DNA from 2 places in the Kitasatospora sp. NPDC002965 genome. Region 1 is predicted to be linked to the other one. Evidence: riboswitches for the same ligand, from Rfam matches in the RefSeq annotation. Region 1 holds a riboswitch; the other holds the start of a gene.
The links. A riboswitch is a leader RNA that binds a small molecule or an ion and turns the genes downstream of it on or off. The one in region 1 is predicted to bind cobalamin.

Region 1 (5,724 bases):
TCTCGGCGCCCTCGGCTGCCGGGGGTGCGGACTCCGTGGAGTCCGGGGCCGGCGTGGCCGGTGCGGGGGCCACGGGTGCCGGAGCCGTCGGCCCGGACCGGTCGGAGCCGCCGGACGTGCCGGTCGGGGGCGCGCCCGTGGTCGGCCGCTTCGGGGCAGCGCCACCGCTCGTACCGCCGCCGCTCGTACCGGCGCTACTCGTGCCGGCGCTGCCTGCGGATCCGCCCGTCGCGGTGCCGCCGCTGCCGGAGGTGGCGGCACCCCCGGAGGACGTGCCGCCACCGGACGAGGCGGCGCCTCCGGACGAGGTGGTACCCCCGGAGGAGGACCCGCCGCCGGAGGAGCCACCGCCGCCGGAGGTCCCGCTGCCCCCGGAGGAGCCGCCGCTGCCACCGCCGGTCACCGTGCCGGCCGTGCCGCCTCCGGTCGAGCCGCCGCCGGCCGTGCCGGGGTCGGTCGTCGGCGCGGGCGGCTCGGGAGTGGCGTTCGTACCGCCGCCCGGCGCCGTGTTGTGCGCACGCACGGTGTCCGGCGAGAAGGTGGGGCGCCCTTCGGTTCCCTCGATGTTGGTGCCACCGAAGATCCACAGGTCGACGCTGCCGGGCTTCGGCTGGTAGCTCATCGCGCCGAGCTGGCTGTAGGACCAGCTGTTCTGACCCGGGTCCGCGTGCCAGTACGACCAGTAGGCCGAGGCCGGGGGCGTCAGGACACACTTCTCCTGCTCCGGGGGCGGGAACTGCTTGCCGCCCTGGAAGCCGCTGTACCCGATCCGGCAGATGAACGCCGGGCCGTCGTGCCCGGTCCCGGTGGTCTTCCAGCCGCCCTGGTTCAGCAGGCTGTACCCGGTGGTCGGGGTGGTCCCGCAGGAGCGCAGGAGCGGGCCGCCCCACTTGCTGAGGTCCACCGCGAGCACCACGCCGGAGCCGGTGGTGCACTGCTCGATCGGCAGCGGGGCCGCGGCGGCCGGGGTCGCGCCCGCACCGAGCCCGCCGATCGCGAAGGCGAGCGCCGCGGTGGCGGCCCCGAAGATCCGGCCGATCCGCCGGATCACCGGTGACGCCCCGGGGTGGAGCCCGACCGGCGACGGGCGACCAGGACGGCTCCGGCGCCGACGGCGGCCAGCAGGCCGGCGGCGGTCGTCAGCACCAGTGCCTCGGTCCCGGTCCCGGCCAGGCTGCCGGTGTCGGTCCGGACGTGTGCGCCGCCGACCGGGGCGCCGTCGCCTCGCACCGGATCACCGGCACCTCCGACGCCACCGGAGCCTCCGGCACCGCCCGCCCCGCCGGGGAGCAGCGAGTCACCGGGTCGGGCGGTCGTGCCCCCGGTAGGCGTGGTGACGGCCGTGGGCGTGCCGGTGGGTACGGGAGTACCGGTGGGCGTCGGCGAACCGGGCAGAGTGCCCGACGGCGTGCCGGTCACGGTCGATGTCGCGGTGGGCGTGGCCGTGGGCGTGGGCGTGGCCGTGGGCGTCGGGGTGCCGGTGGCGGTCGGGGTCGGCGTGGCGGTGGGCGTCGGCGTACCGGTCGGCGTGGCCGTCGCGGTCGGGGTGGGTGTCGGCGTGCCGCCGAGGTCGCGGCGCAGGGTGCCGAAGGAGATCCCGGTGGCACCGCCCACGGCCTGGGTGGAGGCCCGCACGTCCGATCCCTGCTGTCCGGCGGAGGCGACGTCGAAGCCCCCGTCGCCGTTCTGCTGCCCGGCGAGGAAGTCGAGCGCCTTCGCGATCGGTGCGGCGTAGGCGGACTGACGGAGGGTCAGGCCCTGGACCGCGAGGGCGGCCGAGTTGGTGGAGTTCCCGGCCGCACCCGGGAAGCCCCCGTCGGCCAGCTGTCGCCCGGCCAGCCAGGCCAGTCCCTTGTCGACCGCCCGCGCGGCCTCGTCCCCGGGGACGAGCGCGAGGGCCATGGCGGCCATCGCGGTGCTGTCCACGTCGGAGTCGCCGGTGGCGGGGATGAGGCTCGGCCAGGAGCCGTCGGCGTGCTGGAGGCTCTCCAGGTAGGCGACCGGCGAGGTGGCGCTCGCGGTGTCCCCGGCGCGCAGCTGGGCCATGATGCCGAGAGCCTGGGAGAAGACCGACGTGGCGTAGGTGTAGTTGCCGGGGCCGGCGCAGCCGGTGGCCTCGTCGGCCTTGGCGCAGACGGCCGCGGCCAGGGCGGCGATCAGGTCGTGCCCGCCGAAGGCCCGCGGGTTGCGGCCGACGACCTCGGCGAGCAGCGCCTCCTTGCCCAGCGAGCCGCCGCCCGCGTACTCGGTGCCGATGCTGGTCCAGTCGTTGACGGTGCGCCCGTTGGGGTCCGTGCCCTGCTGGTCGAGGAAGTCGACGATCCGGCGCAGGGCCGCGTCGTTCGCGCCCGTGGCGGCGAGCGCGAAGGCGCCGTCGATGGTGAGGCCGAAGTCCGCGAAGGTCGGGAACGCCTCGTAGTAGTGGCCGTCGATCAGGTTGGCCGGGGCGGTGAGGTAGGAGCTGCCCCGGGCCAGGTCGGGGGCCCGGCCGGCGGGCGTGGTCGGCGGGGTGGTGGTGGCACCGTTCGGGTTGTGGCGGACGGTGGTCAGATCGGTTCCGGTCAGGGCCAGGACGGCCTGCTCGGTGGCGGCCGCGTCGGCCTCGGTGGTCGACTCGTCGGGGCCGAAGCCGCCGTCCTCGCCCTGGCGGGCGGCCAGCCAGGCCTTGGCGGTGGCCTGTTTGGCCCCCTGTCCGACGGCCTTCAGCGTCTGGGCCGCGGCGGCGGTGCTCGTGGTGTCGCCGGCGGCGCCGACGTAGGGGGCGTAGGAGCCGTCGGCCTGCTGGCTCGCGGCGAGCTGGTCCGCGGCCTTCTTCGCGGTGGGCTCGAAGCCGGCCGCCGGGCGCAGGGCGAGGACGGCGAGGCCGGTGGCCACCGGGTCGGACTCGCAGTGGCCGCCGGCCACGATCATCGAGCCGGCGATGCCTCCGTCGGCGCACTGCAGGACCGTGAAGCGGGCGAGCGTCGCGGCGGGCGGCGTGACGCCGGCGCGCTGCAGGGCGATCACGGCCCACGCCTGCACCCAGGGCGAGGCCGCACCGTGGAAGTCCCCGGCCGCGGTGCACTTCCCGTTCTCTCCGGCCGCGACGCACACGTGGTCGGAGAGCGCGGCGATCAGGTCGCGGCCGCCGAAGTCCCGGGGGTTGCCGTCGGTGCTCTCGGCGACCAGGGCCAGCAGCGCGGCGGCCTTGGAGTCGGGCTTGCCGCTCGGTCCGTCCGGGTACAGGAAGGCGTCGGTGCGGGCGGCGAGGTAGGCGACGACCTTGCGCAGGGCCGGGTCCTGGGTCCCGGCGGCGGCCAGGGCTGTCGCGGTGAGGGAGGTCCGGGGGAAGTCGGCCCCCTCGAAGGCCCAGTTCCCCATGTACTCGCCGTTGACGAGGCGGCCCGCCAGCCAGGCCGCCGCGGCGGCGGGGTCTCCCGCGGGCGGCGGGAGGGTCGGGCTCGGGGACGCCGACGGCGACGCGGAGGCGGACGGCGACGGACCGGTGTTCCTGGCCCGGACGGAGTCCGGGGTGAAGGAGGGCGCTCCGCTCGTCCCGCCGATGTCGGTGCCGCCGTACACCCAGGCCTCGACCTCGCCGGGCTTGGGCTTCTGCGTGCCGGCGCCGTAGCGGCTGTAGGACCAGGTCGCCTGGCCGGGCTCGGCGATCCAGTAGGACCAGTACGCCGTCGCCTGGGGGGTGTTGACGCAGGGTTCCTCGGCGACGGTGGGGTACTGGGTGCCGTTGCCGAAGGCGCCGTTACCGAGCCGGCAGATGAAGGCGGGGCCGTCGTGCTCGGTGCCGGTGGTGGTGAAGCCCGCGTTGTGCAGCAGGTCCATCCCGGTCGTGGGGTGGGCGTCGCAGCCGCGGACGACTCCGCCGCCCCAGTGGCCGAAGTCGACGGCGACGATCGCTCCGGTGGTGGCGGTGCACTCCTCGATCGGGTCCGCGGCGGCCCTGCCGGGGTGTCCGAGCAGGACCGTGCCGCCTGCGGCGATCGCGACGGCACCGGTGGCCACCAGGGACGTGAACCCCCGGGCTCTGTGACTCGTACGACTGCTGCTGGCCCTCACCGGCGACTCCCTGATCAGTCGTCGGGATGCCACAACGCAGCCAACGGCCTCCTTCGCGCGGGGCCGTTCTGACCGCGTCGTAGTCCACGACGACGCAAGCACTCCTGGAACAAGGCCCCGGCGCAGGCATTCCGGCTCACCAGCCCGGGGTGGGGCGGGTCTACGGTTGCGGGTCAGCGCCGGAATCGGACCGGCTTCCCCTGACTGCCGAGGATGAAAAAGCATTTCATCAGACCACGCTCGCGGAGTCGGCGTCAACGAAGCGTCATGTCTCCTTCCCCACCTCGTGACTGCCCCGCCGGTGCGGTAGCGTCCGCGGTGGCCGAGCGGGGGAATCCGGTGTGAATCCGGGGCTGACGCGCAGCGGTGTGGGGCGGTGACCGTGCCGGCCCGAGCCCGAATGCCCGCCCGGCCGCGCAGCATCAGCGAAAGCCAGCCCACGCGATCCGGGCGGCGGCCGCCCCAGCCGCCGCGCGCCCGACCGGGCACCGGGGCCGGGGCCGGATCGGCGCCCGCCACACCAAGGAGCCGTTCCGTGCCCGTTCCCGCCTCCTCGCGCTTCGCCTCCTCGCGCGCCGCCTCCGCGGTGACCGTCTCGCTGGCCGCCGGCGCCCTCGTGCTGTCGGCCGTCCCCGCCCACGCGACCGCGACCCCGGCCCAGATAGCCACCTCGAAGAGCACCGGCGTCACCTACCTGAAGTCCCTCCAGGCCGCGGACGGGAGCTACGTCACCGGCGGCGGGCTCTCCAACGAGTGGGCGTTCAGCGCGCTGGCCGCCGCCGGTACGGCCGCGGCGGACGTGACCCCCGGGGGCGACGCCACCAAGAACGCCCGGCTCGTCTACCGCAACCAGCTCGCCGCCGCCACCTGGCCGGGCGCCTCGCCGGTCGTCACCGACTACGAGCGCGGCGCCCTCAACGCGTACGCCGCGGGGATCGACCCCGCGCGCGTCGGGCCGGGCCGCAACCTCGTCGCGGACCTGGTCGCCTACTGGCAGACCGCCGAGCCCGGCTACTACGGCCCCTCCGCCAACTTCAACGGCACGGTCTTCGGGCTGCTCGCCCTCGGCGGCGCCAGGACCCAGGGCGGCGGGCAGCGCGTCCCGCAGGCCCTGCTGGACGCCTCGGTCGCGACCGTGCGCGCCAACCAGCACACCGACGGCGGCTGGAACTACAGCAAGGCCGCCGGCGACCCCGTCGCGCTCGGCCAGGGCAGCGACATCGACATGACCGGCGCCGCCATGGCCTCGCTGTGCAGCGGCGGCGTCCCCAACACCGACTCCGCCGTCGTCGCGGCCAAGAACTTCCTGAAGGGCAAGCTCGTCGCCTCCGGCGCCTTCAACTCGATGTGGGGCGCCAACACCGACTCCAACGGCTGGGCCGTGTCCGGCCTCAACGCCTGCGGGATCAACGCGCAGGGCGTCGACTTCACCAGCGGCACCGGCAAGACCCCGATCGACTTCCTGATCGCCCAGCAGTTCAAGCCCGGCGGCGGCTTCAAGTACCTGCCCACCGACACCACCCCGTCCCCCTACGCCTCCGTGGACGGCCTGCGCGCCGTGGCCGGCGGCGGGTTCACCGCCACCCCGCCCGCGCCGACGGCGGCCGGTGAGCCCGCCTGGGCCGCCACCACCGGCTTCACCCCCGGCACCGCCGCCCGGCTCGCCCTCGT
Region 2 (5,724 bases), on a different contig from region 1:
GGCGAGTCGGTCGAAGAGCAGCTGGACGGCGCCGGTCCCCGGGTGCCGGACGGGCGTCGCGCGGACCCCGAACACCTCGGCGAGCAGGCCGGGTTCGAGCACCTCGGCGGGCGGTCCGGAGGCGACGATCCGCCCGGCCGCGACCACGTACAGCAGGTCGCAGTGGCCGGCCGCCAGGTTGAGGTCGTGCAGCGCGGTGAGTACCGTCGGCCCGGCCTCCCGGACCAGCGCCAGCACCTCCAACTGGTGCGCGATGTCGAGGTGGTTGGTGGGCTCGTCGAGCACCAGCACCTTCGGTTCCTGGACCAGCGCGCGGGCGATCAGCACCCGCTGCTTCTCGCCGCCGGACAGGCTCAGGAAGCCCCGTTCGGCGAGGTGGGCCGCACCCACCCGGCGCAGCGCCGCGGCGCACCGCTCGCCGTCGCCGGCGGCGGGCCCGGCGGCCGGGCCGCGCCGGTGCGGCAGCCGGCCCATGGCGACCACCTCGGCCACGGTGAAGTCGAACTCGGCGGAGTGCTCCTGGGGCAGCGCGGCGACCCGCCGGGCGGCCTCGCGCGCGGTGAGCGCGTGCAGTTCCTCGCCGCCCAGCCGGACGGCCCCGGCGGCGGGCCGCAGCGCCCGGTAGACGCAGCGCAGCAGCGTGGACTTGCCGCTGCCGTTCGGTCCGACCAGGCCGACCACCTGCCCGGCGGCGGCGGTCAGGGTGACGTCGTGGACCAGCCGGAGGCCGGCCAGCTCGACCGAGACGCGGTCGACGGCGAGGTCCAGGGCGGGGTCCGCGGTGAGGTCGGGGACGGTCGTGCGGACGGCCCTCATCGGCCACCTCCGAAGGAGTAGCCGCGGCGGCGCATCAGCAGCAGGAAGCAGGGCACCCCGAGGGCCGCGGTGACCACCCCGACCGGAAGTTCGGCCGGGGCCAGCAGGGTGCGCGAGACGATGTCCACCCAGACCAGCAGCAGGGCCCCGGCGAGCGGCGCGATCAGCAGCACCCGGCGGTGGCCGGCGCCGACCAGCATCCGCACCACGTGCGGGACCATCAGCCCGACGAAGCCGATCGCGCCGCTGACCGCGACGACCGTGCCGGTGACGGCGGCGGTCACGACGAACAGTTCGCGGCGCAGCCGGTCCGGGTCGACTCCGAGCGAGGCGGCCGTCTCGTCGCCCATGGCGAGCGCGTCCAGCCGCCCGGCGGAGCAGATCAGGTGGGTCAGTCCGGCGAGCACGGTGACGGCGGCGATCGGCACCGAGCCCCAGGTGGCCCCGCCGAGGCTGCCGAGCAGCCACATCATGGCGGAGCGGGCGGCCTCGCCGCGGGCGGCGGCGAACACCATCAGCGCCGTGACGGCGGAGAAGCCGTAGGACATCGCGGTGCCGGTCAGCACCAGGCGCAGCGGGGTGAGGCCGTAGGCGGTACGGGCCGTCAGGTAGACGAGCACCATGGCGAGCAGGGCCGCGCCGAAGGCGGAGACGGAGAGCGCCCAGACGCCGAGCGAGGCGAAGGCGCCCAGCATGAGCACGGCGTTGGCGCCGACCGAGGCGCCGGAGGAGATGCCGAGCACGAAGGGGTCGGCCAGCGCGTTGCGGACCATCGCCTGGACCGCGACCCCGGTGGCGGCCAGTCCGGCGCCGACCACGGCGGCGAGGACGGCACGCGGCAGCCGGATCTCCCAGACGATCGCGTAGGCGGCGGCCTCGTCGGCCTCCAGCCGGCCGCCGGTCAGGCCGGCGCCGAGCAGTCGCAGCACCCGGGCCCAGCCGAGTCCGGAGGAGCCCACCGCCACGGCGCAGACCAGCGAGAGCAGCAGGGCCGCGGCCAGGCCGGCGGCCAGCGGCGCGGTGGGTGTCCGGCGTGTCCCGGGCGCGGGCGGCGCGGCGGCCGGTATCGGGGGTGCGGTGGCGGTGGTGCTCACAAGCGGCGCGCCTTCGCCTCGGGCCGGGGCGGCGCGGGGCGGCACGTCCGGGCGGAGGGTACGCCGGGGCGGCATCCCCTCGCAGTCCACGGCGAGTTGTCGGGAGGTCGGCGCCCCGGGGCGGTCGGACTCACGGTGCGGGGCACCGTTCACCGTTGCGGGTCAGCGCCGGATTCGCACCGGCTTCCCCTCGGGACGCCCAGGCAGCATAACAAGCGCTCCGGTCAGGTAACCCTTACCGGGCCGGGTGCGGACGCGGACCGCCCGGGCAGGTCGCGGACGCGGGCCTGGGCGGCGGCGGGGCCCGACCCGCGGAGAACGCACGGCCGCCCCCGTCCGGCGGTGCGGACGGGGGCGGCCGAGGGGTGCTGACCGGGGGTCAGCCCTGCTTGGTCTCCCAGAAGATCTTGTCGACCTCGGCGATCAGGTCGAGCAGCGCCTGGCCGGTGGCCGGGTCGGTCGACGCCTTGGCGGCCGAGGCGGCCTTCAGGGTGTCGTTGATCAGCTGGTGCAGCTGCGGGTACTTCTCGAAGTGCGGGGCCTTGAAGTAGTCGCTCCAGAGCACCGAGATGTGGTGCTTGACGGCCTCCGCGCGCTGCTCCTTGATGATGACGGCGCGAGCGCGGAAGTGCGCGTCCTCGTTGGCCTGGTACTTCTCCTGGGTGGCCTTCACCGACTCGGCCTCGATCCGCGCCTGGGCGGGGTCGTACACGCCGCAGGGCAGGTCGCAGTGGGCGTGCGCGGTGGCACGCGGTGCAAACAGACGAGAGAACATGGGAGTCCTTCCTTAGATCGTCTTCCCGCGGCCGAGATTACCCCGCCGGTCGCGGGGTTTCGCGATCGGGCGGCGGGCCTAGGGCAAAAGGCCGAGCCGGAACCCGGCCAATCCGGACACCGGCGGGTGACGGTCCGTACGGCAGACTTGGGAGCCGAGGACGCGGGCGCGAGCCGGGAGGACGAGTCGTGGCACGGAGCGCGGAACCGGAGGACGGCGCCCCGGGGGGCGGCGCGCCGTTCGGGCTGATCGACGTGGCGGGCGACTCGATGGTGCCGACGCTGCGGGAGGGGGACCAGCTGCTGGTCCGGTACGGGGCACGGATCAGGCCGGGCGCGGTGGTGGTGTTCCGTCACCCGTTCCAGCAGGACCTGTTGGTGGTCAAACGGGCCGACGCCCGGCGCCCCACGGGCTGGTGGCTGCTCTCCGACAACCGGCCGGTCGACAGCGACAGCCGCAGCTACGGCGCGGTCCCGGACGAGCTGGTGCTCGGCCGGGTGCTGCTGCGGCTGCGCCCGCGCCCGGCCTGGCTGGCCCCCGGCCGCGGGCTGGAGCGCCTGCTGCTCTCCACCCCGCTGGCCCGGATCCCCGGCCTGGCCCGGCGCTGCGGCGTCTGGGTCCGCCCGGAGGAGATCCGGGGGAGCCGGGCGTAGGTCCGGGCCCTCAGCCCTGGCCGGCGGTGGCGGCCTCCTGGGCCTCCAGCCGCTTGCGGGCCCGGTAGGCGGCGACGTTGGCGCGGGTCGCGCAGCGGTCGGAGCAGTACCGCCGGGACCGGTTGGTCGAGGTGTCCAGGTAGGAGTTGCGGCAGGGTGCGGCCTGGCAGATGCCGAGCCGGTCGGCGCCCGTCTCGGTCAGGTGGACGGCCAGGCCCATGCAGGCGACGGCGCTGAAGTGCGCGGTGGCGGTGGGGGAGTTGTCGGCGAGGTGCAGGTGCCAGCGGGGCCGGCCGGCGGCGTCCAGGTAGTCGTGGCCGGAGACCAGCGGGCTGACCGGGAACTCCATGAGCAGGCTGTTCAGCAGGTCGACGCTGCGGAACTCGTCGCCCTCGGCGGCGGCCTCGAAGACTCCGCGCAGCCGGGTGCGGACGGCCCGCAGCCGGGGCAGGTCGGATTCGTCGGCGAGGTCGCGGGCCCGGGACGAGTCCGAGAACAGTCCGCGCACCGCATCCACCGAGGTCAGCGAGTCGGTGCCGCGCTCGGGCTCCTCGGTGTTCACCAGCCGGACGGCCAGATCGGCGTACGAGGCGAGCTCCACGGGGGTCCTTCCAGGGGTTGGTAACGGGCTGACTGCGTCCAGCCTATTACCTGTGCGGGGAAAACGTCGGCGCCCGGCAGGGCGGGCCTGCCGGGCGCCGACGTGGACGTGCTCAGAGCACCTTGGAGAGGAACGCGCGGGTGCGTTCGTGCTGCGGGTCGGTGAGGACCTGGCGCGGGTTGCCGGACTCGACGACGACGCCGCCGTCCATGAACACCAGCGCGTCGCCGACCTCGCGGGCGAAGCCCATCTCGTGGGTGACGACCACCATGGTCATCCCCTCCTCGGCGAGGCCGCGCATGACGTCGAGGACGTCGCCGACCAGCTCGGGGTCGAGTGCCGACGTGGGCTCGTCGAAGAGCATCAGCTTGGGCTTCATGGCCAGGGCCCGGGCGATCGCCACCCGCTGCTGCTGGCCGCCGGAGAGTTGGGACGGGTAGTTCTTGGCCTTGTCGGCCAGACCGACCCGCTCCAGCAGCGCCATCCCGCGTTCCCGGGCGGAGCTCCTGCTCTCGCCCTTGACCTGCACCGGCGCCTCGATGACGTTCTCTATGGCGGTCATGTGCGGGAACAGGTTGAAGCGCTGGAAGACCATGCCGATGTCGCGCCGCTTCAGCGCGACCTCGCTGTCCTTGAGCTCGTAGAGCTTGTCGCCCTTCTGGCGGTAGCCGACGAGGTCGCCGTCCACCCAGAGCCGGCCGCCGTTGATCTTCTCCAGGTGGTTGATGCACCGGAGGAAGGTCGACTTGCCGGAGCCGGAGGGGCCGATCAGACAGAACACCTCGCCCTGCTTGACCTCCAGGTCGATGCCCTTGAGGACCTGGACGGTGCCGTAGGACTTGTGGACGTTCTCGGACCGGACCATCGGGCCGCCCTGGGCGGCGTCGGCGGTCGGCTTGGTCAGATCGGTCATACGTGACCACCTCCCTCAAGCCCCGGGACCACGTCGGACTGGGTCTTCGGGGTGGGCTTCCCGGCGAACAGGCCCCGCAGTCGCTGCAGCGGGGTGGGCGGGAGGGTCCGGTTGGAGCCGCGGGCGTAGTGCCGCTCGATGTAGTACTGGCCGACGGTCAGCACGGAGGTGAAGGCGAGGTACCAGAGGCTGACCACGATCAGGATCGGGATGTTCTGGTAGTTCCGAGAGTAGATGATCTGACCGGCGCGGAAGATCTCCTCCAGGGAGATCACGGAGACCAGCGAGGTGGTCTTGAGCATCGAGATGGTCTCGTTGCCGGTCGGCGGGATGATCACCCGCATGGCCTGCGGCAGGATGACCCGCCGCATGGTCTGGAACTGGCTCATGCCGAGCGCGTGCGACGCCTCGGCCTGGCCCTCGTCCACCGACTGGATGCCGCCGCGGACGATCTCCGCCATGTAGGCGGCCTCGTTCAGGCCGAGGCCCAGCAGGGCGGCGACGAAGGTCGGGATCAGCACGTTGGTGGACTCGGACCAGAACTCCGGTCCCCACGGCACGCCGATCGAGAGCTTGGCCCAGATCAGGCCGAGGAAGTTCCAGAAGACCAGCTGCACCAGGACCGGCGTGCCGCGGAAGATCCAGATGTAGATCCAGGCGGTGCCGGAGAGCAGCGGGTTCCGGGAGAGCCGCATCACCGCGAGGATGATGCCGCCGACCACACCCATGATCATGGCGAGCGCGGTCAGCTCCAGCGTGACGAGCATGCCGTGCACGATGCTGTCGTGGAAGAGGTACTTCCCGACGATGTCCCACTTGAAAGCGGGGTTGGTGAAGAGGGCGCTCAGCAGCATCGCGCCGAGGACGGCGAT

Region 2: it holds a riboswitch for cobalamin, as region 1 does, so the genes downstream of both, ABZY91_RS03075 (iron ABC transporter permease) here and ABZY91_RS37145 (prenyltransferase/squalene oxidase repeat-containing protein) in region 1, are expected to answer to the same signal.

The regions. Positions count from the first base shown of each region.
Region 1 covers NZ_JBEXNT010000163.1:347-6,070, reverse strand. Annotated here, with positions in the region: partial or broken gene ABZY91_RS37150 (hypothetical protein) at 491-994, opposite strand; gene ABZY91_RS37145 (prenyltransferase/squalene oxidase repeat-containing protein) at 1,048-3,999, opposite strand; cobalamin riboswitch at 4,157-4,310, opposite strand; cobalamin riboswitch at 4,383-4,459, shown strand; gene ABZY91_RS37140 (hypothetical protein) at 4,589-5,724, shown strand, end outside.
Region 2 covers NZ_JBEXNT010000004.1:50,503-56,226, reverse strand. Annotated here, with positions in the region: gene ABZY91_RS03080 (ABC transporter ATP-binding protein) at 1-768, opposite strand, end outside; gene ABZY91_RS03075 (iron ABC transporter permease) at 813-1,910, opposite strand; cobalamin riboswitch at 2,012-2,148, opposite strand; gene sodN (superoxide dismutase, Ni) at 2,290-2,685, opposite strand; gene sodX (nickel-type superoxide dismutase maturation protease) at 2,874-3,338, shown strand; gene ABZY91_RS03060 (CGNR zinc finger domain-containing protein) at 3,349-3,939, opposite strand; gene ABZY91_RS03055 (amino acid ABC transporter ATP-binding protein) at 4,052-4,804, opposite strand; gene ABZY91_RS03050 (amino acid ABC transporter permease) at 4,849-5,724, opposite strand, start outside.